3 regions of the Arthrobacter sp. NyZ413 genome follow, and region 3 is predicted to be linked to each of the others. Evidence: riboswitches for the same ligand, from Rfam matches in the RefSeq annotation. Region 3 holds a riboswitch; each other region holds the start of a gene.
The links. A riboswitch is a leader RNA that binds a small molecule or an ion and turns the genes downstream of it on or off. The one in region 3 is predicted to bind cyclic di-AMP.
Positions count from the first base shown of each region.

Region 1: it holds a riboswitch for cyclic di-AMP, as region 3 does, so the genes downstream of both, ABCW42_RS02700 (hypothetical protein) here and ABCW42_RS04585 (M23 family metallopeptidase) in region 3, are expected to answer to the same signal.
Region 2: it holds a riboswitch for cyclic di-AMP, as region 3 does, so the genes downstream of both, ABCW42_RS19325 (hypothetical protein) here and ABCW42_RS04585 (M23 family metallopeptidase) in region 3, are expected to answer to the same signal.

Region 1 is NZ_CP155434.1:541,810-551,920, forward strand. Features, by position in the region: gene ABCW42_RS02670 (IS30 family transposase) at 1-291, shown strand, start outside; gene ABCW42_RS02675 (VOC family protein) at 409-786, shown strand; gene ABCW42_RS02680 (HAD-IA family hydrolase) at 890-1,567, shown strand; gene ABCW42_RS02685 (ArnT family glycosyltransferase) at 1,564-3,597, opposite strand; gene ABCW42_RS02690 (glycosyltransferase family 39 protein) at 3,604-5,742, opposite strand; gene ABCW42_RS02695 (glycosyltransferase) at 5,739-7,184, opposite strand; gene ABCW42_RS02700 (hypothetical protein) at 7,316-8,053, opposite strand; cyclic di-AMP (ydaO/yuaA leader) riboswitch at 8,057-8,231, opposite strand; gene ABCW42_RS02705 (HAMP domain-containing sensor histidine kinase) at 8,396-9,871, opposite strand; gene ABCW42_RS02710 (response regulator transcription factor) at 9,884-10,111, opposite strand, start outside.
Region 2 is NZ_CP155434.1:4,139,013-4,149,123, forward strand. Features, by position in the region: gene ABCW42_RS19310 (IclR family transcriptional regulator) at 1-332, shown strand, start outside; gene ABCW42_RS19315 (helix-turn-helix domain-containing protein) at 365-781, shown strand; gene ABCW42_RS19320 (ATP-dependent DNA ligase) at 783-1,847, opposite strand; cyclic di-AMP (ydaO/yuaA leader) riboswitch at 2,013-2,158, shown strand; gene ABCW42_RS19325 (hypothetical protein) at 2,163-3,200, shown strand; gene ABCW42_RS19330 (6-phosphofructokinase) at 3,335-4,360, opposite strand; gene tkt (transketolase) at 4,606-6,756, shown strand; gene tal (transaldolase) at 6,791-7,912, shown strand; gene rpe (ribulose-phosphate 3-epimerase) at 8,022-8,699, shown strand; gene ABCW42_RS19350 (glyceraldehyde-3-phosphate dehydrogenase) at 8,822-10,111, shown strand, end outside.
Region 3 is NZ_CP155434.1:939,293-949,403, forward strand. Features, by position in the region: gene ABCW42_RS04570 (MFS transporter) at 1-400, shown strand, start outside; gene serC (phosphoserine transaminase) at 422-1,552, opposite strand; gene ABCW42_RS04580 (metal-dependent transcriptional regulator) at 1,840-2,535, shown strand; cyclic di-AMP (ydaO/yuaA leader) riboswitch at 2,688-2,904, shown strand; gene ABCW42_RS04585 (M23 family metallopeptidase) at 2,907-3,725, shown strand; cyclic di-AMP (ydaO/yuaA leader) riboswitch at 3,871-4,039, shown strand; gene ABCW42_RS04590 (NlpC/P60 family protein) at 4,044-4,814, shown strand; gene ABCW42_RS04595 (HNH endonuclease) at 5,072-5,572, shown strand; gene mobA (molybdenum cofactor guanylyltransferase) at 5,610-6,242, shown strand; gene ABCW42_RS04605 (DUF6457 domain-containing protein) at 6,274-6,561, shown strand; gene ABCW42_RS04610 (molybdopterin-binding protein) at 6,558-7,925, shown strand; gene fdhD (formate dehydrogenase accessory sulfurtransferase FdhD) at 8,040-8,906, shown strand; gene ABCW42_RS04620 (alpha-mannosidase) at 9,075-10,111, shown strand, end outside.

The sequences.
Region 1 (10,111 bases), 400 kb from region 3:
AAAACCGTGACCTGGGACCGCGGCTCCGAAATGGTCCAGTACCCCCGCATCCAGATGGCATTGGACGCGGGGGTGTACTTCTGCGACCCGCACTCACCCTGGCAGCGCGGAACCAACGAGAACACCAACCGGCTGCTGCTCCACTGGTTCGAGAAAGGCACAGACCTCTCGGTTTTCACCGCCGACGACCTCGAGACCATCGCCGAGAAACTCAACAACCGGCCCCGCCCAACACTGAACCTCGAGACCCCAAAGCAACGCATGCGCCAACTCATCGCCACCGCAGCCTAAACCCCATTGTTGCAACGACCAGTTGACTTTGAGGCAGCAACACGGGCCGTAGGTGACCCCGCGTTGCCAAGATTAACCCCCTACCGGTTTGCCGGCTCCGCCGATAGCCTGTGGCGCATGGACTGGAAACTTGAACTTGTGTTTGTCCCTGTGTCCGATGTGGACCGCGCCAAGGATTTCTACGTCAATAAAGTCGGCTTCAATGCCGACTACGACGAGCGGCCCATGGACGGCATCCGCTTTGTCCAACTGACTCCGCCCGGCTCGGCTTGCTCCATCTGCATCGGCGAAGGCCTCAACGACGCCCCTCCGGGCACGGCTCCCAGCCTCCAGATGGTGGTTTCCAACATCCAGGAGGCCCACGACCAGCTCAAGGCGAACGGCGTGGACGTCAGCGACATCGACGTCCAGGACTGGGGCCACTTCGTGTACTTCGCGGATCCTGACGGCAACAAATGGGCCGTCCAGTACATCCCGCACAGGCCCAACGGCTAGGACTTCCGCCGTAAAAGCCGGGCTGCCCGCAAAAGCTGCCCGAAAAAGCCGGGCCGCCCGTAAAATTTGTGCAATGGACGGTCCGTCCGGGCACCATAGATAGATGAGTCTGCCAACTGAAACCGTGAAAACCCTGACCGTTCGCGCTGTCCTGTTCGACATGGACGGCACGTTGGTTGACTCCACCGCGATCGTGGAACAAGTATGGGGCGAATTTTCGCGGCGGTACGGCTTGGACTTCGAGGAGATCCTGCGGACGTCGCACGGCGTCCAGGCGCGGGACACGGTGCGCCGCTTTGCCCCTGCCGACGCGGACGTTGACGCGTTGACCGAGGAACTTGGCGAAATGGAGCGGACCCGGACGGACGGCATCATTGCGCTGCCCGGAGCAGAGCAGTTGTTGCGGTCCTTGCCGGCCGACGCCGTCGCGATGGTCACGTCCGCCGACCGGGTCCTCGCCGGCTTGCGGATGCACGCTGCGGGCCTCGAATTCCCGGCCACGGCGGTCACGGCCGAAGCCGTGACCCGCGGCAAACCGGATCCCGAAGGCTACCTCAAGGCCGCCGCGCTGCTTGGCGTAGAGCCTTCCGAAGTTGTTGTCTTCGAAGACGCGCCGGCCGGGATCGCTTCGGCCAGGGCTGCCGGCATGGCCACCGTGGTGGTCGGCGAAAACGGCGGAGACGCGGCCGAAGGGCTGTGGCAGATCCCCGATTACTCATCGGTTACCGCCACAGCCACTTTGGACGGCTCGGGCCGCCGCGTCATCGAACTCCGGTTCTAGTTTCCCCCGGCGAGCGAGTAGACCGTTGTCCCTCCGATGGTCTGCGCCTGGAAGTTCGCCGCTACCCATTGGGCGATCTGCGCAGGATCGTCCGATCCGCTGCTGCCCTGCATCATTCCAGCAGCGATGAAGTAGTGGATCTTGCCTTGCGCCACGAGCTCCTTGAATTGCGCAAGGGTGGGGGAGGGATCGGTTCCGTTGAACCCGCCGACAGCCATGACCGGCAGTTCCGTGGCCAATTGGTAGCCCGCCGCGTTGTTGGAACCGACGACGGCGGCAGCCCACGTGTACTTCGACGCTTCGGTTTTCAGTGCGGTCACCAGGTCCGACGACGGCGTGGTGGCCCCAAGTAGTCCACCCATGCCGCCACCCTGCCGGTTCCCGCCAAAGCCGCCCTGGGCTCCCGGCCGTTGAAGGGATTGCGGCACGTTGTTCTGGCCATTCTGTCCGAACCGGCCACTGAAACCGCCCGGGCCGAAGCCACCGAATCCGGTCGATGGGCCGGCGCTCACGATCGCCCCGCTGTGCGCCACCGAGGCGGTGGCAACCGAGTACGCCAAAGGACCGGCGAGGGACGCGGCGAGGGCGAGTACCGCCGTCGTACGCGTCAGGAAGCGTGAGGCGAAGCGTCCTGCGAGCAGTAGCCCGACGGCGGCCACGAGGGAACCGGGCAGGACGGTCCAACGAAGCCAAGGAACGAACGACGGGGACTGGCCCAGGAGGTCGAAGGCCGTGTACCCGGCAGCCGCGACGGCGATGGCGAGCAGCGCCGAGGCGACTGTCTGCCGCCGATGCTGCCACAAAAGCACGCCACCTAGCCCGGCCAGCCCCGCGATCCCCGGAGCCAGCGCTACCGCGTAGTAGGGGTGGATGATGCCTGCCATGAAGCTGAACACCAGCCCCGTCACGAGCACCCAGGAACCCCACACAACTACGGAGGCACGGACGGAATCAGTGCGCGGAGCGAACCGCCCCAGCCACAACAACCCTGCGCCGAGAATCAGCACGGACGGCAGCAGCCAGGCGATCTGCCCGCCGAATTCGCTGTTGAACATCCGGAACAGGCCTGGAACGCCCCAGCCGTTTCCGCCGCCCACGCTGCCTGTCTCGTCGCCGCTCAGCCGGCCCAAGCCGTTGTAGCCGAGCGTGAGCTCCAGGATCGAATTGTTTTGCGAACCGCCGATGTACGGCCGCATGTTCGCCGGAACGAACTCGACCACGGCGAGCCACCAACCAGCCGAAACCACCATGGCCGCGCCCGCCCCCAACAGGCGAAGGAACCGGCGGCCGATTCCACCGGGCGCGGCCAACAAGTACGCTGCGGCAAATCCCGGCACCACCAAGAGCACTTGGAGTTGCTTCGTGAGGAAGCCGAACCCCAGGAACACGCCGGCCAGCAGGAGCCAGCGCAAGCGCTCCTGCTGGATGGAGCGGAGTGTGGCGTAGCCGGCGGCCGTCATGAGCAGCACCAGCAACGCGTCCGGGTTGTTGAACCGGAACATCAGGGTGGCCACCGGGGTGATCGCCATGACGATGGCAGCGAGCAGTCCGGCCCGGTGCGCGAGCCTCGGATCCCCCGTGGCCGGGGCCGCCGCGCGGCGAACCGCGAGGTAGAGCAACCAAGCCGTGGCAACGCCCATCAGGGCTTCGGGAACCAGGATGCTCCAGGCGTTCAGCCCGAAGAGCCGCACGGAAAGGCCCATGATCCACAAGGACGCGGGCGGCTTGTCCACCGTGATGGAGTTGGCGGCGTCGGACGATCCGAAGAACCAAGCGGTCCAGTTCTGCGAACCGGCCTGGGCCGCGGCGGAATAGAACGCGTTGGCCCAGCCGGACGCTCCGAGGTTCCACAAGTACAGGACAGCCGTGGCGAGGAGCACCAGGGCCAGCTCAATGCTGTGCCGCAGGGCCTGCGGGAAGGTCCTGATTGCCCAGGCCGGCTTCGGCGCTTCCGGCCGCTCCGCGTTCGACGGCGGAGCGTGCCGTTCCTGCCTGGACCCGAGGTCCGTGGAGTAGTAATAGCTGGACATGGCGGGCTACTTCGTCAGTTTGTAGACCGTGGAGTTCCCCACTGTCTGCGCTTGGAAGTTGGCCTGGACCCAGGAAGCTACCTCGGAGTTGCCGCCGCGTCCGCCCATGCCGCCGCCCATTCCGCCGCCTTCGATGAAGTAGCCGATCTGGCCCTTCGAAACCATGTCCTGGAATTCCGCGAGCGTCGGGTAGGGATCGCCGCCGTTCCAGCCGCCCAGGGCGATGACGTTGGTGTTCGTGGCGAGCTCGAGGCTGGCCGCCTGGGTTGCGCCGGAGACAATCGCCGACCATTTCGTGGTGGTGGATTGCAGCAGCGAATTCAGTGCCGAGTCGGTGGCGCCTTCCTCGCCCGGGCCGCCGAAACCGCCACCGGGGCCGCCTTGGTTCTGCGTCGCCGTTCCGGACGTGTCTGCGCGGTCGGAACCGAAGTCGCGTCCGCCGAAAGCGCCGGCCCGGTTACCGAAACCACCCATGCCGGCACCGGAGGGGCCCGACGTCGGGATGGAACCGGAGTGCGCGGTAGCCGCCGTCGCGAGCGTCCACGCCGCGGTGCCGAGGCCCCCTGCCAGGAGGGATACGACGACGACTGCCGCGGCAGCCGCGGGACGCAAGCGGCCTGCCGGGCGCAGGGAATCGAGCCGGAGCAAGATCGCCGCGGCGGCGATGACCCCAAGGACAACGACGACGATGCGCAGCCAAGGAAGCCACGAGGCGTCGCGGCCAAGGAGCACAGCCGACCAGAGCGAACTGCCGAGCACCACCACGGCCAGGACGATCCTGGCGGGCCAATATGACCGGCCGCGCCACAACTCGACGGCGCCCATGCCAACCAGGGCCGCGATGGCCGGAGCGAGCGCTACTGAGTAGTAGGGGTGCACTATTCCGCTCATGAAGCTGAAGATCCCGGCCGTGACCAGGAGCCAGCCGCCCCACAGGAGGAGCGATGCCCGGGTCCGCGAGGTGCGCAGTTCCCGGCGTGTGAACCACAAGCCGGCCACGAGGAGGATCAGTGCGGCAGGAAGCAGCCACGAGACTTCGCCACCGAAGCTGGTGCCGAACATGCGGGTGAGTCCGGCGCTTCCGCCGAATCCCGAGTTGCCGCCGCCGAAGCCGCCACCGCCGCCGCCGAAGCCACCTCCCGCAAAGCCGGCGCCGCTGAAGTCGCCGAGCGTACCGCCCGCCGGGGCACCTGCACGGCCACCACCGGGCATGCCTTCGCCCGATCCCGTGATGCGGGACAAGCCGTTGTAGCCGAACGTGAGTTCAAGGAAGCTGTTGGTGGTGGAACCCGCCATGTAGGGCCGTGCGGATGCCGGCGTCAATTGGAAGAGCGCGACGTAGCTGCCTGCCACGACGACGATGCCGCCCAGCGCTCCGAGCAAGTGGAGCAACCTCCGGCGCAGCGTAGTGGGCGCGGCCCAAAGGTAGGCGAGGCCCAGGCCCGGCACAATCAGGAAGCCCTGCAGCATCTTGCTCAGGAACGCGAGACCAACAATCGCCCCGGCTGCAACAAGCCACTTCCAACCCGCGCGCTCGATGGCACGGGTTGTGAAGTACGCCGCGAGCACCAAGCACAGGGTGAGCATCGCATCGGGGTTGTTGAAGCGGAACATGAGGGCGGCAACGGGAGTCAGCGCCAAGGCGCCGCCGGCCAGCAGGCCCGCGGCCGATCCGGACACGCGCTTGATCGTCAGGTAAAGGAGCCCGACGGCGGCCACGCCCATGAGTGCCTCGGGAATGAGCATGCTCAATGACGAGAAGCCGAAGATCCGGCCCACGAGGCCCGGAATCCAGAAAGCGGCGGGCGGCTTGTCCACGGTGATGGCGTTGCCGGCGTCGAGCGAACCGAACAGGAGCGCCGTCCAGCTCTTCGTGCCAGCCTGGATGGCCGCGGCATAGAAGGAGTTTCCATACCCCGTCGCAGCGAGGTTCCAGAGGTACAGGAAGGCCGTGGCTACGAGGAGGCCGGCAGCCGACGGGCGAACCCAGCGGGGTTGCTTGCCGAACGCGATCCGTGTCCAGCGGGAACTTCCAGCGCCGGGGTTCGAGGAACCCGTGGAGCGTCGGCCGTGGGCGGCATCAGTGTCGACGCCGTGGCCGGTTGCGTCGGCACCCGTGCCTGCGGGAGTGATCGTGGAAGTCATGATGCTGCCGTTTCTGTGAGCGTGCTGGCTTCTGTGGTGGATTCTTCAGTAATCGCGGGCTGGTTTGCGTTCGGTTGCGCTGGGCTGGCCGGTTGCGCTGGGCTGGCCGGTTGCGCTGGGCTGCCCGCTTGCGCTGGGACGTTCGCCGGGAGCCGGAAGACCCACAAACGGAACAAGAGGAACCGTACCGCGGTCGCCACGAGGTTCGCCCCCACGACGGCGAGGAGTTCGCCCCAGCGTTCCGGCGTCGTCGTACTGTGCACCCAGGCGAGTGCCCCGGAGGTGAGCGCAAGGCCGATGCCGAAGACGATCAGGCCCTCGAAGTGGTGGCGGACCGGATTGCCGCCCTGGATGCCGAACGTGAAGCGCCGGTTTGCACCGGTGTTGGCGATCGCCGTGATGAGCAGGGCCAGGAAGTTGGCAAACTGCGGGTCAAGGAAAGTGCGGAAGAGCACGAAGATGAGGACGTACGCGAGGGTGGAGGCGGCACCGATGGCGCCGAAGCGGACCAATTGCCCGAAGAGGCTGCTCCGCGGAGTTTGTTCCGCGGTGCGGGACGACGCCGGGAGCGGACCGCGCGCGAGGGCCGCCCGGAGCTCCGGAACCGGGATCCTCCCGGACACGAGGTCCCGGGTGAGCCGGACCATGCCGCGGATGTCCGCCAAGGCGGTCCGCACGACGTCGACGCTCGAGTTGGGATCGTCGATCCAGTCAACCGGCACTTCGTGGACGCGCAGCCCGCACCGTTCGGCGAGGACCAGGAGTTCGGTGTCGAAGAACCACGAGTTGTCCATGGTGTGCGGGAGGATCCGCTGGGCCACATCGGCGCGGATCGCCTTGAAGCCGCACTGCGCGTCGCTGAAGCGGGCACCCATGAAGGAGTGCAGCATCAGGTTGTAGCTGCGCGAGATGAATTCGCGCTTCGGCCCGCGGACAACCCGCGAGTTACGCGTCAGCCGCGTGCCGATCGCGAGGTCCGAGTGGCCGGAAATCAGGGGCGCCAGGAGCGGCGCGAGAGCTGCGAGGTCGGTGGAAAGATCCACGTCCATGTAGGCCAGGACGGGCGACGGCGAAGCGAGCCACACCTTGCGCAAGGCATTGCCTCGCCCCTTTTCCGCCAAGTGGACAACCACGAGCTCCGGCAATTCCCTGGCCACGCGCTCGGCGATCTTCAGGGTGTTGTCCGTGCTGGCGTTGTCCGCCACCGTGATGCGGAAGCCATGCGGGAAGGAATCGCGCAAATGGCCGTGGAGCCTGCGCACGCATTCTTCGAGGTCGCGTTCCTCGTTGAATACCGGGATGGTGACATCGAGGACGGGTACGGCACTGCGGATGTCTACCGGGCCGCGCCGCACACTGGTCATGGTCCGGTTGTCGGGAAGGCCCGGCGGCACCACCGCGGGGTCCTTATGGGTTCCTGTGGTGGGTTCGATGAGCGTCATGTATCAAGGTTCGCGCGTCCGAATTTGAAGGCTTTAGGCGGAACCTGTGACGCACCTGTGGAAGTCGGGGGATACCCGTTAACCACGTTGAGGTCCATCCCGGGAGGGACGGACCTCAACGCAAAGCGGTTTCAGTACCAGTTGTTGACGAGGTGGAATGCCCACGCCGCGGACGGCGAACCGTACCGTTCCTTGATGTAGTTCAGGCCCCAGCGGATCTGGGTCTGGTAGTTGGTCTGCCAATCGGCGCCCTCCGAAGCCATCTTGTCGCCGGGCAAAGACTGCCCAATGCCGTAAGCGCCGCTCGAAGAGTTGACGGCCGTGGTGCGCCAGTCCGATTCCTTGTTCCACAGGGTGATCAAGGCCGACATTTCGCCCGGGCCCCAACCGTAGGAGGGCAGGATGCTTGCGGCGTAAGCCTGGGCACCCGCGGGATCGTCGACGGCAACCGGGACAACGGGGGCGGCAGGTGCAGCGGGAGCTGCCGGGGCAGGTGCTGCCGGTGCGGCGGGCGCGGGTGCGGCAGGCGCAGGCGCGGCAACTGGAGCAGCGGACTTCGACGGGGTGGGAGCCTTGCTCGGCGACGCGGAAGGGCTCGGCTTGGCGCTCGCGGTGGCGCTTGGGCTGGCTGTTGCCGTGGCCGTTTGCGATTCGGCCGTGCGGCTCATGTCCTGGCCGCCGAATGCCCCGGCTTGGCTGGCGGCGCCGGCGCCGAGGAATACCGCGACAACGCTGGCGACGACCGCCATGCGCTGGCCCGGACCGAGGTTGGCGGCAGCTCGCTTCAGGGTGGAACGTGACTTGTTATTCCGGGCATATTCGCCGCGGTGGCGCGCAACAGAGCGCGACTGATTCCTGGAATCAGACATGGTTGATTGCCTCTCGACGCCTGCGGAGTTAGCTGTCGGATTCGGATGAGGTCATCCGGCCGTTGCCATCGAGAATCGTGGCGTTGCGGCTTCACCCCTAGGGCCGGCTCAACAAGAGCGCTTGCCCGGAGACCTGGGTCCCCCGTCTCTGCCTGCAGTGTTGGAGCGCCGGAGAGGGGCAGAGCTCGGCGCCTGCCCGGCGGTGGCCGTATGTAACCGGCGCACCTATTCGACGGTACAGGAGGTTTCCGCTTAAGTCACATTTAGGTAACAAGAGATCACGACGCCGGTGCGTCGAGTTGCGCGCGACGCGCACCGCAGTCGTACTTTTTCGATGGCCTTTCAGGCCATGGCGGGCCTCAGCGCCGGAAGGCGCACCGCGAACTCGGTCCGGCCGGGCCGCGAGACCACTTCCACGGTACCCCCGTGGGCTTGGACGATCGATTCCACAATGGACAGCCCAAGGCCGGACGTGCCCTCGGAACCCGAACGCGCGGCGTCGGCGCGGGCGAAGCGCGAGAAGATCCTGCTGACGAATTCGGGCGGGATGCCGGGTCCGTTATCGGTGACAGTGACCACCGCGCTGCCATCGGCCGAGCGCATCACACCCGTGACAACCGTGGTCCCGGACTCCGTATGCTTGCGGGCGTTGGAAAGCAGGTTGGCCAGGACCTGGTGCAATTGCGTGGTGTCGCCGCGGACCGTGATGGGTTCGTCGGGCAGCTTCAGTTGCCACACGTGCTCCGGCGCCATCACTTTCTCGTCACTGACGGTTTCTATTACCAGCTGGGTCAGGTCCACCTCGGTGAATTCGGGTGCCTTACCTTCATCCAGCCTGGCCAGCAGCAGGAGGTCCTCCACCAGGGTGGTCATGCGTTCGGACTGGCTTTGGACGCGGCCCAGGGATTTGCGCCCGTCTTCGGTAAAGGTCTCGGTCATCCGCAGCAACTCGGTGTACCCGCGAATGGCCGTGAGGGGCGTGCGAAGTTCGTGCGAAGCGTCGGCCACGAATTGGCGCACCTTCGTCTCGCTTTGCTGGCGCGCCTCCAAAGCGTTCGAGACGTTGTCCAGCATGAGGTTCAACGCGTGGCCAACGCTGCCCACTTCGGTGCCCGGGTGGGCCGCCGACGCCGGAACGCGGACCGCGAGGGCCACCTCACCGGCGTCGAGGGGTAGTTTCGATACCTTCGTGGCGACGTCGGAAAGCTGCTCAAGGGGACGCATGGTGCGCCGGATCAGCACGGTTCCGGCAAGCCCGATCAGCATGAGCCCGGCCAGGGACACGATGACCATGGTCCACACGAGGGAGGCTTCGGTGCTTTCCTTCGCCGCGAGCGGCAGGCCCGTGATGCTCACATCGCCATACGGCGTCGGGGTGGCGACCAGCCGGTAGCCGCCGTTGGACAAGGTCCGATCCACGGGCCGCCCATTAGCCGGGAGCGCCAGGAGGATCGCCGCATCGCTCGGAGACAGGGCGCTGCGCGTGGCGTCCGAAGAAAGGAAACCCGCACTGCTCACCTGACCGCCAAGGATCCGGGCGTTCAGCGTTCCGATGCTTTGGCCGCGGGCATCCAACGGGTCCGGCCTTCCGGACGGATCGCCAATGGGTGGCCGGCCATGGGACGCCTGGGCCAATTGCTCGTCGAGCTGCCGGGTGAGGAACACGTCCATGGAGGCGTAGCTGACGATGCCCACCGCGCTGCAGATAGCTACCAGGAGGGCCATGGACACCAGGATGAGTCGGGTGCGCAGGTGCCAGGTCGAAGGATTGAGCCAGCTGTGTTCGGTCTGGCGCGGGATCCCAGAGAGTGCGGACATGCTTCGGCCCGGCTATTCGGCGGGCTTGATGACGTAGCCGGCCCCGCGCACCGTGTGGATCATGGGCGGGTGGTTGGCTTCGATCTTCTTGCGCAGGTAGGAAATGTAGAGCTCCACGATGTTGGCCTGGCCGCCGAAATCGTAGTCCCACACGCGGTCCAGGATCTGGGCCTTGCTGACCACGCGCTTGGGGTTCTCCATGAGGTAGCGCAGGAGTTCGAACTGGGTGGCCGTGAGTTG
Region 2 (10,111 bases), 1.2 Mb from region 3:
AACTCCTTCTTGCCCAATTGAGCGACAACAGGCTCGCCGAGGCACTGCCCGAGAAGCTGGAAAGGTACACGCCCAACACCATCACCAGCCGGAAAGCGCTCCTGCAGGAGTTGCAAAAGATCCGGGAACAGGGCTACGCCGTCATCGACAACGAACTTGAGGAAGGCCTCTTCGTCGTCGCTGTCCCGGTCCACGACCTCGCAGGTTCCGTGGTGGGCGTTTTCACGATCAACGGCCCTGTCCAGCGGCTGAAGTCGGATCAACTGCCGGATACCTTGGACCAACTGCAACAGGGTGCCCGCGATATCTCGAAAGCGCTGGGTTTCGTCTAAAGCCCGGGTTCGTCTAAAGCTAGGCTTCTGCCATGGCATTGATAGCTCCCCGGGTGACGCCCGGCCTGCCCGCAGACGACGCACGGAACCTGGCCCGCGCCCTCCAGGACAGCGACGACGTCACTGTCTTCGTCGACGGCACGGTCCATCGGCTGCCGAACGAGGCGAGGGACGCCGTCGTCGACCTCCTTTCGCGGCTGGGCCGCGGCGAAGCGGTGACGGTGAGCAGCGTGGAGGAAATGCTCACGACGTCGAGGGCCGCCGAGCTCGCCGGAATATCGCACACCTATCTGCGCAACATGACGGATCGCGGCGAAATCCCGGTGGAATACCGCGGAACGCACCGGCGCATCCGGCTCGCGGACGTCATGGCCTGGCTGGACAAACAAAAGCGTTCCCAGGAAGAGTCCGCGGCCTCGGTGAACCCGGACCAGGGACACGAAGGGTAGGTCAACGCAGCGGCAGGACCTCCCCAAGGTCATAATCGGCTGATACCTCCAACTGCGCGTAAGTGCAGCTTTCCGGCTCGCGGTCCGGGCGCCAGCGGCGGAACTGGGTGGTATGCCGGAATCGGTCGCCTTCCATGAAGTCGTACGCCACCTCGACCACGAGTTCCGGGCGGAGCGGCACGAAGGAAAAGTCCTTGCCGGCGCTCCACCGGCTGGGCCCGCCAGGCATCCGGGAGGCGGAGGAACCTGAACCTTGCCCCGCCCAATCTCCCCAAGGATGTTCGCCAAGCCCGGTCTGGTACGGCTCGAGTTCGGCCACCAGGCTTTGGCGTCGCGCCATGGGGAAGGAAGCCACAACGCCCACGTGCTGCAACCGTCCTCCGTCATCGTAGAGGCCCAGCAACATCGACCCGACCACCTTGGCCGTTTTGTGCCAGCGGAATCCCGCCACCACGCAGTCCGCCGTCCGCTCGTGCTTGGTCTTGAACATGACCCGCTTGTTCGGCTGGTAGGTTCCGTCGAGCGGTTTGGACAGCACGCCGTCGAGCCCTGCTCCTTCAAGGAGCGCGAACCACTCTTGGGCCCGGCTCAATTCCTGGACGGCGGGCGTGACGAAAACAGGCGCCTTCGCCCCCGCCAACGCGCCCTCGAGGGCGGCGCGCCGCTCGGCGAAGGGCCGGTCCATGAGGTTCTGGTCGTCCAGCGCGAGGATGTCGAAGGCAATGAATGACGCTGGCGTGTTTTTCGCGAGCAGCCGCACCCGGCTCTCGGCCGGATGGATCCGCTGCTGAAGCCCTTCGAAGTCAAGGCGGGTGCCCGAGATCAGGACGATCTCGCCGTCGACCACGCATTTGGGCGGAAGGTTCAGGCGCAGGGCGTCGATGAGCTCGGGGAAGTACCTTGTCATCGGGCGTTCGTTGCGGCTGCCAAGGATGATCTCGTCGCCATCCTTGAAAACGATTGTCCGGAAGCCATCCCATTTCGGCTCGAAGTGCCCTACGTCAGGGATCGAGGGAACAGGCTTGGCGAGCATGGGCGGGATCGGCGGCATCACTGGCAGCTCCATACGACCCTGTTCTACCCGCATGCCGGCATGGAAAGCTAGCCTTGCGCGGATTCCAGTAACCATCCCGTTACCTAAATGTGACTTTGCCTCCAGCCTCCTGTACGGTCGAAGGGCGCTCCATTCCCCAACTGGGGCGCTTCCGGGCTGACGCCGAGCTCTGCCGCAACCCGGAATCCGCCAGACCCGCGGCAGAGACGGGGGACCCACAGTCTCCGGGCCTACCCTCCATGGGCCCTCGGGGTGAAGCCGCCCAGCGGCCGGACGGCCTCGTCCGAACCCGACAGCTAACCTCGCAGGCGTAGAGAGGCAACCACCATGTCCCCAACCATGGATCAGCCGCGCCGCGCCCAAAATCCGGCCGGACCCACCAAGCCAAGCGGTCGCCGTCGGGCCGAACCGAGCGCACCTTCGGTTCCCGCTACTTCTTTCGAAAGTACGACGGCGGCACCCACCACGCGCGCGGCCGCCCGGGCCGCTGAGCGCAAGAGGGCCGCCGAAGCGGGCCAGGCGCCTGCCGCGTCCACCACGCCAGGACCCCCGACGGTGCCGCTCCCCGTGGCGGCGGCAGAGTCCACAACCGCTCCGGTCCGCAGCAGCATCGCCCCGGCGTCGTTCTCGGGCTCGTCGTTCAGCAAGGAACCGCACGCCGTCCTGAAGAAGGCAGCGAACTTCAAGGCCATGAGCCAGCGGATGGCGGTAGTGGCGGGCGCCGTCGGCCTCGTCCTGACGGCAAGTTCGATCGGTCACGCGCTTGAATTGCCGCTGTTCAATACGGATAGCCAGACCCAGGATTCCGGCGACACCGGAGACCAGAACTCGCCGGAGAACGCAGCCCCGTCCACGGGCGCGAGCACCACCCCCGGCACGACGACGACACCGACCGCGACGTCCAAGGCCACCAACGCGAGTCAATCCGCCGAGGCGAACCATCCCGCGCAAGGCTCATCTTCCAGCAGCGGTTCGGAGCGGGTAGCCACCCCGCCCATCCGTATCCAGGTGCCGGGCGTGACCCCGTCGGCACTTCCGCCGAGCCTCGCGCCGATCGTTCCCGCGGTGCCGGCACCCGCTGTTCCGGCCGTGCCGGCGCCCGCCGATCCCGCGCAACCGGTTGTTCCGAGCCCGACGCCATCCGACCCCGGCACGTCCGGGCCGCGGTATCCGAGGCCGACGCCGAGCCCCACGGATCCTTCAACCCCCACTCCGACGCCGAGCGATCCGGGTTCCCCCAACCCTCCCGGCCATTCGAAGCCGCGGCCCTCAGACCAGAGCAGCATCGCCTCGACTCCGGCACCCACTGACTCCACCGACGGCTTGGCGTCGATCTTGAGCGCCGCGTCGGGAGCGCTGCTATGAGGATGGGTTGGCATCGGCCACACTCGTCCGGTTGGCACGGCCGCGTCTGCAGGCACAGCCTCACCGCCACGTTCCGACGCCGGCCGGCCGAGTGGCGCTGCCAGCTCAGGCCGCGTTACTGACAGGCAGTATTCCTAGCCGAAGAGGACGGCGGCTTCGTCGTAGCGGTGCTGGGGGACGGTCTTGAGCTTGCCCAAAGCCGATTCGAAGGCAACATGCTCAATATCCGTGCCCTTGAGGGAAACCATATTGCCCCACCGGCCTTCGACCACCGAGTCGATGGCGGCCATGCCGAGGCGGGTGGCGAGGACCCGGTCGAAGGCCGAGGGGACGCCGCCGCGTTGGATGTGTCCCAGGATCGTGGCACGGGTTTCGATGCCGGTGCGGGCCTCGATCTCCGGAGCCAACTGGTCGGCGATGCCGCCGAGGCGCGGGCGGCCGAAGGTGTCCAGGCCGCGTTCGGAATGGGGCGCTTCCATGTGGTCCGGCACGAAGCCTTCGGCTACGACCACGAGGGGTGCGCGTCCGCGGTCGTGGGCTTCCTGGACCCATTTGGAGATTTGTTCGATGCTGACCTTTTGTTCCGGGATGAGGATCGCGTGGGCGCCGGAGGCCATGCCGGCGTGCAGGGCGATCCAGCCGACGTGGCGGCCCATGACTTCGGCGATCATGCAGCGGTGGTGCGATTCGCCCGTGGTGCGGAGCCGGTCGATGGCCTCGGTGGCGATCTGTACTGCGGTGTCGAACCCGAAGGTGTAGTCGGTGGCGTCGAGGTCGTTGTCCACGGTCTTGGGCACGCCGACGATCTTCAGTCCGGCGTCGGTGAGCCGCTTCGCCGCGGCGAGGGTCCCTTCGCCGCCGATCGCGATAATGGCGTCGATGCCGAGCCGTTCCATGTGGGCCTTGATGACGTCCGGGCCGCCGCCGTTTTCGAACGGGTTGGTGCGGGAGGTACCCAGGATGGTGCCGCCCTGCTTGGCGATGCCGCGGACCATGGTCCGCGGAATATCGACGACGTCACCCTGCACCACACCACGCCAGCCGTCACGGAATCCCACAAATTTCTGGCCGTGGACGGCGATGCCTTTGAGTACGGCACCGCGGATGACGGCGTTCAGTCCGGGGCAGTCGCCACCGCTGGTAAGGATTCCAATTTTCATGATCGGCTCTATCTGGTTCGAAGTTAACAAAACCAGGGCACAACGCCCGGGGCTGACAAACGGCGATTGCGCCCATTTGGACAGTTTACCGACGGGTGAAACCCTCCGCGCAGTCCTAAAGGGTAGTTAGAACCGTCAGAAAACAGTGTTACACCTACCCGTTTGTATCGAGATTATGGATGTCAACCGGAAAATACCCGTTCGGCCGATGTTGGCCGATGACCCATTATCGAAGAGGACAAATCGTGAACCCGACAGCAACCGCGACACTTGTCGCTGACAGCACCGCAACACTTGACTGGACCAGCGTGGACCAGCGTGCCGTTGACACGGTGCGTGTTTTGGCCGCTGACGCCGTGGAGAAGGTCGGCAACGGCCACCCGGGCACGGCGATGAGCCTCGCCCCGGCCGCCTACCTGTTGTTCCAGAAGCTGATGCGCCACGACCCGAAGAACCCGGACTGGATCGGCCGTGACCGGTTCATCCTCTCCCCGGGCCACAGCTCCCTGACCCTGTACATCCAGTTGTTCCTCTCCGGCTACGGCCTCGAAATGTCCGACCTGGAAGCCCTGCGTACCTGGGGTGCGCTGACTCCGGGCCACCCGGAATACAAGCACACCGCGGGTGTGGAAATCACCACCGGCCCGCTGGGCCAGGGCCTGGCTTCCTCGGTCGGCTTCGCGTACTCCCAGCGCCGCATGCGCGGCCTGTTCGACGCCGACGCCCCCGCCGGCACTTCCCCGTTCGACCACACGATCTGGGTCATCGCCTCCGACGGGGACCTGCAGGAAGGCGTGACCTCCGAAGCGTCCTCGCTGGCCGGCCACCAGGAACTGGGCAACCTCGTGGTGGTCTACGACGAGAACCACATCAGCATCGAGGACGACACCGACATCGCGTTCACCGAAGACGTCCTCAAGCGCTACGAATCCTACGGCTGGCACACCCAGCGCGTGGACTGGACCAAGACCGGCGAGTACGTCGAAGACGTCCAGGAACTCTACTCCGCGCTGCTGGCGGCCAAGGCCGAAACCTCCAAGCCCTCGATCATTTCGCTGCGCACCATCATCGGCTACCCGGCCCCGAAGAAGCAGAACACCGGCAAGATCCACGGCTCCGCCCTGGGCGCCGAGGAAGTCGCCGGCCTGAAGGAAGTCCTCGGCTTCGACCCCGCCAAGTCCTTCCAGATCGAGGACGAGGTCCTCGCCCACGCCCGTGCCGCTACCGAGCGCGGCGCGCAAGCCCGTGCCGCGTGGCAGGAAGGGTTCGAGGCCTGGCAGTCCGCCAACCCCGAGGCTGCTGCCTTGCTCGAACGTGTCGAGGCGAAGAAGCTTCCGTCCGGGATCGACGCCGCCCTGCCGACGTTCGAAGCCGGCAAGGATGTTTCCACCCGTGCCGCGTCCGGCAAGGTCCTGAACGCCCTCGGCCCGGTCCTGCCCGAACTCTGGGGCGGGTCCGCCGACCTCGCCGAGTCCAACAACACCACGATCGAAGGCTCCCCCTCGTTCATCCCGGCCTCACGCTCCACCGAAGCGTGGAAGGGCAACCCCTACGGACGGGTACTGCACTTCGGCATCCGTGAGCACGCCGCGGCCTCGATCGTGAACGGCATCAGCCTGCACGGACGCACCCGCGCGTTCTCCGGCACCTTCCTGATCTTCTCGGACTACCAGAAGCCCGCGATCCGCCTCTCGGCGCTCATGGGTGTCCCGTCGATCTACGTCTGGTCGCACGACTCGATCGGCCTGGGCGAAGACGGACCTACCCACCAGCCGGTCGAGCAGCTCTCCACCCTGCGTGCGATCCCCGGCCTGGACGTCGTCCGTCCGGCGGACGCGAACGAGGTCGGCGTTGCGTGGAAGACCATGCTGGAGAACCACGAGAACCCCGCAGGCATCGTCCTGACCCGCCAGAACGTTCCCGTCTTTGCACGTGGTACTGGTGCGGCCCAGGGTGACACCTTCGCTTCCACCGCCGGCGTGGCCAAGGGCGGATACGTCCTGGCCGAAGCATCCAGCAACGGCGCCACCGTCCCGGCGCAGGTGCTGCTGATCGCCACCGGTTCCGAGGTCCAGCTGGCCGTTTCGGCCCGCGAGGCCCTGCAGGCCGAAGGCATCCCCACCCGCGTCATCTCCATGCCGTGCGTGGAATGGTTCACCAAGCAGGACGCCGCCTACCGTGAGTCCGTGCTCCCGGCAGCCGTGAAGGCCCGTGTCTCGGTCGAAGCCGGCCTGGCCCTGGGCTGGAAGGAATTCGTCGGCGACGCCGGCCGCTCCATCAGCCTCGAGCACTACGGCGCCTCCGCGGACTACAAGCGGCTCTTCACCGAATTCGGCATCACCGCCGAAGCCGTCACCGCCGCCGCGAAGGACTCCCTCGCAGCAGCAAGCAACTAGGCACCACCACAGCCCAGAGGAAGTAGCAGAAGACATGACCAACGCAACACCCACCGCACAGCTTTCCGCCGCCGGCGTCTCCATCTGGCTCGATGACCTTTCCCGTGAGCGCCTCTCCAGCGGCAGCCTCCAAAGGCTCATCGACGAAAAGAACGTCGTCGGCGTGACCACCAACCCGTCGATCTTCCAGGCCGCGATCACCTCCAGCAACGACTACGACGCCGCGATCGCAGAGCAAGCCGCCAAGGGCGCGTCCGTCGAAGAAGCGATCTTCGAGATCACCACCACCGACGTCGCCGACGCGTGCGACCTCTTCGCTCCGATCGCTGCGGCGACCAACGGCGTCGACGGCCGCGTCTCCATCGAGGTGGACCCGCGCCTTGCCTGGGACACCGACGGCACCTTCGCCGAGGCGAAGCACCTCTACAAGAAGGTGGACAAGGACAACGTCCTCATCAAGATCCCTGCCACGCTCGAAGGCCTCGCGGCCATCACGTCGACCTTGGGCGAGGGCATCAGCGTCAACGTGACCCTGATCTTCTCCCTCGAGCGCTACCGCGCGGTGATCAACGCTTTCCAGTCAGGCTTGAAGCTGGCGAAGGAGAACGGCCACGACCTCTCCAAGATCCACTCCGTGGCCTCGTTCTTCGTCTCCCGCGTGGACACCGAGATTGACAAGCGCCTGGACGCGATCGGCACCGAGGAAGCCAAGGCCCTCAAGGGCAAGGCCGGCGTCGCCAACGCCCGCCTCGCCTACCAGGTCTACGAGGAGCTGTTCTCCACCGAGCGCTGGGCCGTGCTCGCCGAAGCCGGTGCCCGTCCGCAGCGTCCGCTGTGGGCCTCCACCGGCGTGAAGGACCCGGCGTACCCGGACACCCTCTACGTGACCGAGCTTGCCGCTGAAGGCGTCGTGAACACCATGCCGGAAAAGACCCTCGACGCCACCTTCGACCACGGCGTGGTCACCGGCGACACCATCGCAGGCACCTATGAGGAAGCCAAGAAGGTCCTGAGCGCCCTCGAAGGCCTCGGCGTTTCCTACAACGACGTCGTCGCGCAGCTTGAAACCGAAGGCCTCGACAAGTTCGTGGCCTCCTGGAAGGAACTCCTCGCCGACGTCGAAGGCGCCCTCGCCTCCGCGCGCAAGGCCTCGTAGTCCGGCAGGATCCTCGATCCGCCATCCTTCTCCCGGGAGTGGAGACCCTCCGGGGTCTCCACTCCCTGCTCGCAATATCACCCGAATGCTCTATTGAAAGACAGGGATCATGTCTATTTCACCCTTGCAGTGCTGCATCAACCCCAGCATCCTCTCGGCCGACTTCGTCAACCTCGAGGCCGAACTCGCCCGCATCAGCAACGCCGACGCCGTACACGTGGACGTCATGGACAACCACTTCGTCCCCAACCTGACCATCGGCCTGCCCGTCGTCGAACGCATCCAAAAGGTCAGCCCCGTCCCCCTGGACGCCCACCTCATGATCGCCAACGTCGACCGCTGGGCACCCCACTACGCCGACGCCGGCCTGGACTCGGTCACCTTCCACGTCGAAGCCTCCGACGCCCCCATCAAACTCGCCCGCGAACTCCGCGCCCGCGGCTCCAAAGCAGGCATGGCCCTGCGCCCGGCCACCCCGGTCGAACCCTACCTGGACATGCTCACCGAACTGGACATGCTCCTGATCATGACCGTCGAACCCGGGTTCGGAGGCCAAGCCTTCCTCGACGTCATGCTCCCCAAAATCCGCCGTGCCCGCCAAGCCATCGACGGCTCCGGCGCCAACGTCGCCATCCAAGTCGACGGCGGCATCACCGAAGAAACCATCATCCGCGCCGCAGAAGCAGGCGCCAACGTCTTCGTCGCAGGATCCTCCGTCTACGGCAAACCCTCACCCGAAGAAGCCATCGAATCCCTCCGCGCCAACGGCCAACTCACACACGCCTAAAACCCAGCCGCCGGGATCCGCCCCTGGAATTCTCGACCCGGCACTACGTCGCAGAACAAAAATCCCTACCCCAGGAAGGCAGCCTTATGAGCCAGACGTCAGATTCATATCTGGATACGTGGATGAGCCGCGAGGCTCTTGCCGAGGCAATGATTCCGGTGATCGGCCGGCTATACCGCGAAAACAACGTGGTGACCAGCATTCATGGCCGAAGCCTGGTCAACAAGTCCACCATGAGCATCCTCAAGGCGCACCGCTTCGCGCGCCGCATCAGCACCACGGAGCTCCCCCTCGAAGAGACGGCGCCGATCCTGAACACGCTGGCGCAATTGAACCTTGGCGCCGCGGCGATCGATATCGCCCGGCTCAACCAGAAGTTCAAGTCCGACGGCGGTGACCTGGCCCTGGAGGAATTCCTCCTTCTCGAGCTGGCTGACCTCGTCGGGAAGCGGGGCGCAGACGACCGCACCAGTACCGACGTCGTACTTTACGGTTTCGGCCGGATCGGCCGCCTGCTCGCCCGCCTCCTGATCGAAAAGGCCGGTGGCGGCCACGGCCTCCGCCTGCGCGCGATCGTGGTACGCCGCGGTTCCGAGAACGACCTCGCCAAGCGGGCCAGCCTCCTGCGTCGCGATTCGGTGCACGGTCCTTTCGAGGGAACCATCAAGGTGGACACCGAAACCAACACCATTACGGCCAACGGCGTCCAGATCCAGGTCATCTACTCGGACAACCCCGCCACGATCGACTACACCGCGTATTGCATTGAGAACGCGCTGGTGGTGGACAACACCGGGCGTTGGCGCGACGCCGAGGGCTTGTCCCAACACCTGCAAAGCAAGGGCGTGTCCCGTGTCCTGCTGACCGCGCCGGGCAAGGGCGGACTGAAGAACATTGTGCACGGCATCAACCATGGCACCATCCTGGACGAAGACACCATCGTCTCCGCGGCGTCGTGCACCACGAACGCCATTACGCCGGTCCTGAAGGCCATCAACGACCAGTTCGGCGTGGTCCACGGCCACGTGGAGACCGTCCATTCGTTCACCAATGACCAGAACCTGATCGACAACTTCCACAAGGGCGACCGCCGTGGACGCTCTGCCGCGCTGAACATGGTCATCACGGAAACCGGCGCCGCCCGGGCCGTTTCCAAGGCCCTGCCTGAACTCGAAGGCAGGCTCACGGGAAGTTCCATCCGTGTCCCTACCCCGGACGTATCCTTGGCTGTGCTCAACCTCAGCTTGGCGGCCTCCACCACCAAGGATGAAGTCAATAACTACCTCCGCGAAATGTCGCTGTACTCGGACCTGCGCGAACAGATCGACTACATCGACTCCCCCGAGGTCGTCTCCACGGACTTCGTGGGATCCCGCCGCACCGGCATCGTTGACGGCCTTTCCACCATTTCC
Region 3 (10,111 bases):
GTATGTGCAATCCACCACCGATCCCGCGGTGCGGGGCAGGGTCATGGCCCTGTATATGGCTATCTTCATGGGTGGAACCCCTATTGGCGCGCCTTTCGTCGGCTGGGTATCCAACGTTGCCGGCCCGCGGTGGTCCGTCGGGGTGGCAGCAGCCGCCGGAATCATCACCGCGGCGGTGGGCCTCGTCTGGATTATCAGTGCCGGGCAGCTCCGTCTCCGCTTCGACCGGAGCGCACGCGGACTCCGGTTCCTCCGGATCGAGGCGCAGCGCCCGGGCGAGTTCCAGCGTCCCGCCGGACCCGCGGACGCTGACGGTCATAAGGCCCCAACCGACGTCGACGGCGTTAAACGGTCCGGCGCCGCCCGGGATCCCCACCCGGACGACGCCGATAACTCCTGACCGCCCGATGGCGGCGGACAATTACTTCTTCAGTTCGCCCACGACGAAGTCGATGCTGGCCAGCAACGCCGAGACGTCGTCCGGTTCGATCGCGACGAAAGTAGCGATGCGGAGCTGGTTGCGGCCAAGCTTCCGGTAGGGCTCGGTGTCCACGATTCCGTTGGCACGCAGTACCTTGGCCACGGCCGCGGCATCGATCGAGTCGTCGAAGTCGATCGTGGCGATGACGTTGGAGCGCTCCTCGGCCTTTGCCACGAACGGCGTAGCGTACTCGGAAGCCTCGGCCCAGCTATATACGCGGCCCGCGGAGTCCGCGGTGCGGCTGGAAGCGAAGTCCAGGCCGCCGTTGCTGTTGAGCCATTGCACCTGGGCGTCGAGCGTCACCAGGGTGGAAAGCGACGGAGTGTTGTAGGTCTGGTTGAGCTTGGAGTTGTCGATCGCGGTCTGCAGGTCCAGGAAATCGGGGATCCACCGGCCGGTCGCTTTTACCCGGGCCGCGCGCTCGATGGCCGCGGGGGAGAACAGGCCAAGCCACAACCCGCCGTCGGAAGCGAAATTCTTCTGCGGAGCGAAGTAGTAGACGTCCGACTCGGCGACGTCCACGTCCAGTCCGCCGGCCGCCGACGTCGCGTCAACGAGGACGAGGGCGCCGTCGTCGGCACCCTCTACGCGCTTGACGGGGGCAGCCACACCGGTGGAGGTTTCGTTCTGCGGCCATGCGTAGACATCCACGCCGGCTTCGGCCTTGGGGGACGGGCGCGTCCCGGGCTCGGACGTGATGATGGAGGAAGCCTCAAGGAACGGCGCCTTGTTGGTGGCCGAAGCGAACTTCGAGCCGAACTCCCCGAAGGAAAGGTGCTGGGCCTTCTTCTCCACGAGACCGAAGCTGGCGACGTCCCAGAACGCGGTGGAGCCGCCGACGCCGAGGATCACCTCGTAGCCCTCAGGCGCGCGGAAGAACTGGCTCAAGCCTTCGCGGACGGATCCCACCAGGTTCTTGACCGGCGCCTGGCGGTGCGAGGTGCCGAGGATCTTTGCCGAGGCGGCGGACAAGGCCTCGATCTGTTCGGGGCGGACCTTGGAGGGCCCGGCGCCGAAACGGCCGTCCTTGGGCAGCAGATCGGCGGGGATGGTGATGCTGTTGTCGCTCACGGGATGCTCCAATGGTGAAGTAGCGGCCTAGATGGGTCGTGGCAGGTGGCAACGATGCCCCTTTGACTTCCCAATTCTGCCTGACGCCGGATGCGGGTGGAGAACCGAAGGTGTCATAGTCCGCCACGTGGATGCCTCCACCCGGCCTGGGGATTATCCGGAGTAATTCCAAATAAGCTAAGCTTGGAGCTGGCGCCGGTACTTGGGGCGACCGGTCGATCCTTTGCCCGGCCGGCTGCGGCACGGTGGAAAGCACGCTAGATACTGCGCTCGAGGAGCTGAGCTGGATGACGGATCTGATCGATACCACTGAGATGTATCTTCGGACCATTTTGGAGCTTGAGGAAGAGAACATCGTGGCTCTTCGCGCACGCATCGCCGAGCGCCTCCGGCACTCGGGTCCCACCGTTTCCCAGACCATCGGACGCATGGAGCGCGACGGCTTGGTGATCGTTTCCAATGACCGCCACCTTGAGTTGACCGAGTTCGGCCGCAAGCGCGCCACCGAGGTCATGCGCAAGCACCGCCTCGCCGAGCGGCTACTGGCCGACGTCATCGGTCTGGACTGGGCCTACGTCCACGACGAAGCCTGCCGCTGGGAGCACGTCATGAGCGAGCGTGTGGAAAGGCGCCTTTACGAACTCCTGGACCACCCCACCGAATCTCCCTACGGTAACCCGATCCCCGGGCTTGAGGCCTTGGGCGGATCAGCCACCAACGCCTTCGCCGATGGCGTTGTCAACCTCCTGGACGCCATGGACGACTACTCTCCGGACAACCGCGTTACGGTCAGCCGCCTGGCCGAGCCCATCCAGGTGGAACCGGAGTTGCTGGTCCAGCTGGACGAGGGCGGAATCCGGCCCGGGGCCAGGGTTTCCCTGGAGCGCGTCGGCGAATACATTTCGGTCCGCGTTCCCAACATCGACGGCGCCCTCGAACTGCCGCCGGAGGTAGCTTCGCACGTCTTTGTCACGGTGGCTTAGCGCGCCTGCAGGACCTTCGCCGGGCTACTCGCCAGAGCGCTCGCCGGACCGCTTCCGGAAAGATAACGAAATTATTACTACAGGGGTTAATCCCCTATAGTTAACCACTAGCGCCGATACCAAAGCGTTACCTGATCCGGAGCCTAGTTCTGCCAGCGGATCAGCTGGATTAGTCCATTCACTGGCAGAAGCGGGGGAACCATCAGCGGTTGCCGAAATGCAGCCTTGGGGTGAAGTCCGCAGCGGAGAGCAAATCACGGGACCCTTGACCGGGCTGCCCGCGTTCGGTGCTCCTCTACGCGGACCGGGTCTTCGAACTCTCTGACCCGAATCCGACAGCTAACTTCGCAGGCTTGTTAGAGAGGAAAATCTTGAGCACGCAGACCACCAGGGGCCGCAGACGCGCGTCCGTGCCTACTGCTGAGCTGCGAACCGCGCACGTTCCGCCGCAAGGCCGCCCTCGGGATTCGCAGCGCGAAGTGCGCCGACGCAAGGGCCCCTTGCGTCAAATGGCCGAGTTTGCCGCAGCCAGCGGAGTGGGCCAAAAGGCTGGCGTGGCCCTCGCGGTCACGGGCCTCGTCCTGACCGTCACGATGCCGGGCACCGGTGCCCTGACTGCTACGTCAGAATCGGGCCAGGCCTCGTCCGCCGTTGGGACGCAGCCCGAGATTCCAGCGTCCGCCAGCGCCACCATCGACTTCAGCCGGGCCGCGGTTTCGACGACGGCGGACCCGGACAGCCGGCTCAAGCAGCTCTTGAGCGCGCAATCGGTCGGCTCAATCCAGGCTTCTTCTTCAAAGGGCACCCTGGGTGCCCCTTTGGACACCTTGGTCGCGTCGTCGCCGTTCGGCTACCGCGTGAATCCCATTACGGGTGCCGTGGGGGAATTCCACCGTGGCCAGGACTTCGTGGCCCAGTGCGGGACCCCCGTGCACGCCGCTGCGGCCGGGAAGGTAACGTTCGCCGGCTGGCACCCTTATGGCGGAGGAAACCGCGTTGTGGTGGATCACGGTAACGGTCTGGAAACGACGTACAACCATTTGTCGGCGTTCAACGTCAAGGTGGGCCAGGCGGTCAGCCGCGGAGACGTCGTCGCCTTGAGCGGAACCACAGGCGCCTCCACCGGTTGCCACCTGCATTTTGAAGTGATGGTCAACGGCGATGTCGTTGACCCAATGGGCTGGCTCTAGCCAATCCGATGGTCGTCTATCGCATGATTGTCACGCTCCGTGACCTGAATGTGACTTTCGCTCCAAACTCCTGTACCGTCTAACTCGCATCAACTTTTAGAGAGTTGATGCACCCGGGTGGATTGCCTAGCTCTGCCACTGCCCGGGTCTCCGTTCGCAAAACATCGTCTGGCAGAGGCGGGGGACCCACTTTTGGTCATCTTCACGGATGGCCTTGGGGTTAAGTCGTGCGCGATTCCGGAAGGAAGAGCGTGCGGCCGGATGACTCCCATCCGAATCCGACAGCTTACCTCGCGGGCATAGGGAGAGGCCTTTCACGTGTCTTCACGCTCTACTCTTGCGCGCCACCGTGCCGCGGTCACTAAGACCAACTCGCTTGCCGTTATCGCAAAGACGGTCGGCAGCAACGCCGGTGGCGTAGGCCGTCAGGCAGCCGTTATCGCGGCTGCGTCCGGACTGGTCCTTACCAGCGGTATCGCAGCAAACGCTGCCGAAACCAACGTCCCCCGCGAATCCACTGCGACCTCCACGCTGGAAGTCCAGTCCGTCGCCCAAGCCAGCATCGCGGCCGACTCCTCGGTTGCCATCAAGTACGAGCGCCCGGTTGTTTCCACCGAAGCCGCTCCTGTCGCCCAGGCTCCGGTAGCCGTCCAGGAAGCAACTCCCGCGACGCAGACCGACGCTCCGGCCGCCACCACCGGCGGCGTCACGGCAACCCTGGCAGTTTCCACTCCTTCCCCTGCCGCGAAGCTTGCCAGCGGCCAGGGCGCAGCAATTGCCGCCGCTGCCTACGCACAGCTCGGCGTTGCCCAGGACTGCACCGCCCTGGCCACCAACGCACTCGCTGCCGTCGGTATCCACTTCCACGGCTGGCCGGCAGACTACCTTTCCCTTGGCCGCACGGTCAGCGCCGCTGAAGCTCAGCCGGGCGACCTCGTCTACTACCAGAACGGCGGCATGGGCATGGCCCACATCGCTGTCTACGTCGGTAACGGCATGGCTGTCCACGGTGGCTGGAACGGTGGCACCACCGCCCTGTACAGCGTCAACGTTGGTTCGGGCCCGGTCTTCATCCGCGTCGGCGGCTAATCAGTTTTTTACAATGTCCCCGCTGCCTTTCGGCAGCGGGGACATTGTCTTTAATCGCGCCGTCACGGGTTCCCCTCCCCGTGCCCGCCGCATGTCCGGCACGTGAACATTGCCCTACAGTCTTCCGGAACCGGCCTGTGGATTCGTTGATTTGGCAATTGAATGCTTACTCTTGTCATGTCGATCCACAGCCCGTACATGCAGAGGGCAGCCGGCCCTCGCGCCCCTGACGGGTGCGGCCGTGAAGAGGTACGTGCATGCGCACACTCGTTCTGAATGCTGGATATGAACCGCTGGCGGTAGTAACCTTCCGCCGGGCGCTGGTCCTTGTGCTTACGGGAAAAGCGAGCGTAGTGGCCGAAGGCGACGAGCCTGTCGTCGGGCCACAGGAGATTCTCGGACGACCCTCCGTGATTCTTCTCAATCGCTACATCCGCCCAAGGTACAACCGGATCACGGCGGTCACTCGCCGCGGCGTGCTGCGCCGCGACGGACACCGTTGCGCCTATTGCGGGAAAGCAGCCCACACTATTGACCACGTCCACCCCAAATCCAGGGGCGGCGCGGATTCCTGGGAAAACCTCGTGGCGGCGTGCCTGCGGTGCAACAACGCCAAGAGTGACCACACACCGGCCGAGATGGGCTGGAAGCTGAGGTTCACTCCCGCGCCACCCACCGGGACAATCTGGCAAATCAAAGAGCTTGAGAAACCTGCGCCTGCATGGGATCCCTTCCTCTTGCCCGAATCGGCGGCCTGATCCGGAATTGAGGCTGCCTCCCGGGTAATCTGGGCGGGTGGACTTCGATGCGGTGATTTTGGCGGGCGGTAAGTCCTCCCGTCTATGTGGCGTGCCCAAAGCCGAGTTAAGGTACGACGGCGACACACTCCTTGGGCGCGCCCTTTCTGCTGCGCGCGGGGCCGGGAGGGTCGCCGTCGTCGGGCCTGATCCCGGCACCCTGCCGTCGGGAACGCTGACCGCCCGGGAGGATCCGCCGTTCGCCGGTCCCGCTGCCGCGATCGAAGCGGGGTTGCTCGCCTTGGATACGAACGCAGGACGCGGCGCCCCGTGGATCCTCGTGCTGGCTTGCGATATGCCCCATGCCGTCAATGCCGTTCCGGTCCTGCTGGCGGAACTGGCGCGGAATGCCAAGGCTGAAAATGCCAATACCGAATATGCCGGCATCGAAGGGGCCATGGCTGTTTCGCCTGACGGCCGGAAGCAGCCTTTGCTCGGAATCTACCGCTTGTCCGCCCTGCAGCGGGAAGTGCGCGCCGCGGCCGGGCAAGGCGGACTCGCCAACGCGTCGGTCTTCCGCCTGCTTGCTAGTCTTGATCTGCTGGCGATACCGGTCCCGGAGGGCTCCACGGATGACGTGGACACCTGGGACGATGCGGCGGCGCTCGGAGTGAACGGCGACCTGCCGTGAAACTGCTGGACAGGGACTGTGGAGGCGGATCGTGAAGACCCAGGAAGAAACGCTTGAGGAATGGTGCCGTAGCCTGCTGCAAGCATTCGAGCTTGAGAACGTTGAACTCGACATCAACGAGATCCTGTCCCTGGCCGGGGTAGCCGCCCATTCGGTGGTCCGTCCGGCAGCACCGTTGACTACCTTCATTGCCGGCTTGGCCGCCGGCCTTGCCGCGGGTTCGGGCCAGGCAACCCAAACCGCGTCCGTGGACGCCGCGTTGGGACTGGCACGCACGCTCGCCAAGGACTATACCCATGAGGAAACCGACGCCGGATGACGGAAGGCCCCCGGCAAGGCGCGGATCAACCCCGGCCGGATAGCGACAACGAAGATCATGGGCACGGCCACCACGCCGACCATTTGTGGGCGGAAGCCCGGCAACTCGCCTTTGACTGCGCCACGCCCATTCCGTCCGGCCCGGTCGCGCTGAAGGACTCCCTCGGCAGGATCCTCGCGTCCGATGTCCACGCCCTGCAGGATTTGCCGCACTACGCCTCCTCGGCCATGGACGGTTGGGCCGTCAACGGGAGCGGGCCGTGGATCCTTGTTGAGCCGGGCCATCGCTTGGCGCCGCACCAAGCCAGCCCGATCGTCACCGGGGGCCTGGTGCCGCCCGGGGCGAAGGCCGTGCTCCGCAGCGAGAGCGGCATCATGTCCACGGACGACGACGGCCTGCCGGTGCTCGCGCTCGGCGGAACCGCGAAGCCTGGGGATCCGCGCAATGGCCAACACATCCGTAAAGCGGGGGAGGAAGCGGAGGAGGGCGAGCTGCTGATCAAGGCCGGTGTCGTCTTGAACCCGGCCCACCTTGCCTTGGCAGCGTTGGCCGGACGGGACGAGCTCGAAGTCCTCGGCAAGCCGGTCGTCAAGCTCCTTTTGACCGGATCCGAAGTGGTGACCTCGGGCGTCCCGGCCCCCGGCCGCGTGCGCGACACCTACGGGCCCCAACTGGGCGCCGTCGTCGAACTCCTTGGCGGGATCCGCGGCGGACAGGTCAAGGTGGGGGACTCCTACGAGGAATGGCTCGCGGGCCTTGACGAAGGCGAGCCGACAGCCGAAACGCCACCCGCCGACGTCGTTATCACCACGGGCGGTACTGGTAAATCCGGAACGGACCACTTCCGGCGCGCGGTGGCTGAACTGGGAGGCCGGCTGCTGATCGACGGCATCGCGATGCGTCCGGGACACCCGGCGGTCCTGGCCGAACTGCCTGACGGCCGATTTGTCCTGGGCCTTCCGGGCAATCCGCTCGCCGCCATGATGGTCCTTTTCACGGTCGGGGCGCCGCTGCTTGCCGCACTCGGGCACGGAAAACTCGGCGAGGTCGGCGAGGTGCCTTGCGGTGCCACGCTCGACGCCGACCCTCGACGCACGCGGTTGCTTCCATTCCGGTTCGTGTACGGCCTGGCCTCGCCCGCCCAGCATGCCGGTTCCGGCATGATGCGCGGACTGGCCAGCGCCGACGGCGTCATGGTGGTGCCGCCCCACGGGGTGCAGATGGGCGAACTGGTTCCGGCCTTCCCGCTACCCTGGGGACCGCCGCTGCCGCAGCCCAAGGAAGACAAGGCAAAGAAGCCGTCCACAAGGACGGCGCGCAAGGCTCCTTCCGGGCCCGTCGACTGGAGTGCCCTGAGCGGCTGAGCGTCCTTGGATGGACACGGCTGGAATCGGGGCTCAGGCCTTGCAATGATAGTGGAATGAACACGCATGCTTCTCCCCAAGCGTTCCGCAGCCGCGGGAAGGCAGGTACCTGAAATGGGACGCGTGACGCAGCGCCGCAAAATTCATCGCTTCGTCCTGGACGGCTCTCCCCAGGCACTCGAGCATCCGGTGCGTTTCCGCGAGGATTTCCTCGCAGTCGAAGAACCCCTTGAGGTGCGCCTCGGCCACCTGTCCTTCTCTGTGACCATGCGCACCCCGGGCGACGATTTCGACCTCGTGGCGGGTTTCCTCGTCTCGGAGGGCGTTATCTGGGACGCCGAACAGCTCATCTCGCTGCGTTTCTGCGCGGGAGAAGACGAAAACGGCGTCCAGACCTTCAACGTGGTTGAAGCGCAATTACGGCCCGACGTCGTCCTTCCCGAGATCGGACGCAACGTCTACACGTCCAGCTCCTGCGGGATTTGCGGCACGGACTCCATCGAGGCGGTGCGCAAATCATCCCACTTCAACGCGGCGGATGACCCTCTGGCTATCCCGGTAGAGGTCCTCGCTTCGCTTCCGGACCGGCTTCGCGAAGCGCAGGCCGTCTTCGACAAGACCGGCGGCGTGCACGCTGCGGGACTCTTCCGGATGCACGACGACGGCGAACCCGAACTTTTGTGCCTGCGCGAGGACGTGGGACGGCACAACGCCGTGGACAAAGTAGTGGGCTGGGCGCTGCGCGAAGGGTTGCTGCCCCTCCGCGGGACGGTCTTGCAGGTTTCGGGCAGGGCGTCCTTCGAGTTGGTGCAAAAGGCCGCGCTCGCCGGAATTCCGGTGCTCGCAGCAGTCAGTGCGCCGTCGAGCCTCGCGGTGGAACTTGCCCAGGACACGGGCCTCACCTTGGTCGGATTCAGCCGGGGCACCAGTTTGAACGTGTACGCCGGCAGTGACAGGGTGGGCGTCCCGGCGACGCTCTAATGCCTGTTTGGATAGTCGTCGATCACTTGGCTATTGACCGGGAACAACGTAGATTTTATCCATCGATTGGAACCGTTGTTTCCACCGGCCGGTAACCTCGCTTCGCTAGGCTGCCCGCGACGGTAAAGGAAGCCTCCCTACCCAGCCCGGCGCCAAAGGGGACTTGAATTGCACGACGACCGCCTGATTACCGAGAAGCGGCTCGAACGTTTCGTCCGCGAGCGAATCGCCCCTGCCATCTACGGCCGCGCCGTGCCGTTGGAACTGAGCAGCTGGGATGCGCCCGGGGAGCCGGTTCCCGTCTCGGACGCACTCCACCAGGTCTTTGAACCCCAGGAGCATGGCGCCGCATGGGGTAAGGCGTGGGGCACCAAGTGGTTGCGCCTCCGCGGAGAGGTTCCGGAAGGCTGGGGCGCTGCCGAAGGAACAGCCGTGGAAATCGTCGTCGACCTCGGTTTCAGCAACGACGTTCCGGGATTCCAATGCGAGGGCATCGCGTGGCGGGCGGACGGCACCATCATCAAAGCCATCTCTCCACGTAACCGCCATGTTCCCCTGAAGCTGCTCGGCGGTGGCCTTTCCGTGGACTTCTATGTCGAAGCGGCAGCCAATCCCGACGTTGCCCAGGGGTGGACGTTCGCGGCAACACCCCTGGGTGACAAGGCGACCTCCGGGGACGAGCCCAGGTACCGCCTGGGCCTCATCGCCATCGCGGAACTCAACGAGGTTGTCTGGGAGCTCTACCAGGACGTCTGGACCCTCAGCGGGCTCATGCACGAGTTGCCGTTCGACCTTCCCCGGCGGCACGAAATCCTCCGCGCTTTCGAACGCATGCTGGACATCATGGACCCGGACGACGTCGCGGGCACTGCCGCGGCCGGCCGGGAAGCCCTTGCAGAAGTCCTGGGCCGTCCAGCCTACGCGTCGGCGCACGAACTGGTCGCGACGGGCCACGCGCACATCGACTCTGCCTGGTTGTGGCCGGTGCGCGAGACCATCCGCAAGTGCGCGCGGACCTTCTCCAACGTGGTGTCACTGATGGATGAGAACCCGGATTTCGTGTTTTCCTGTTCCTCGGCCCAGCAGTTGGCGTGGATGAAGGAGTTCTATCCGGAACTGTTCGTGCGGATCCGCGAGAAAGCAAAGGCCGGCCAGTTCATGCCGGTGGGCGGCATGTGGGTGGAATCGGACACGAACATGCCAGG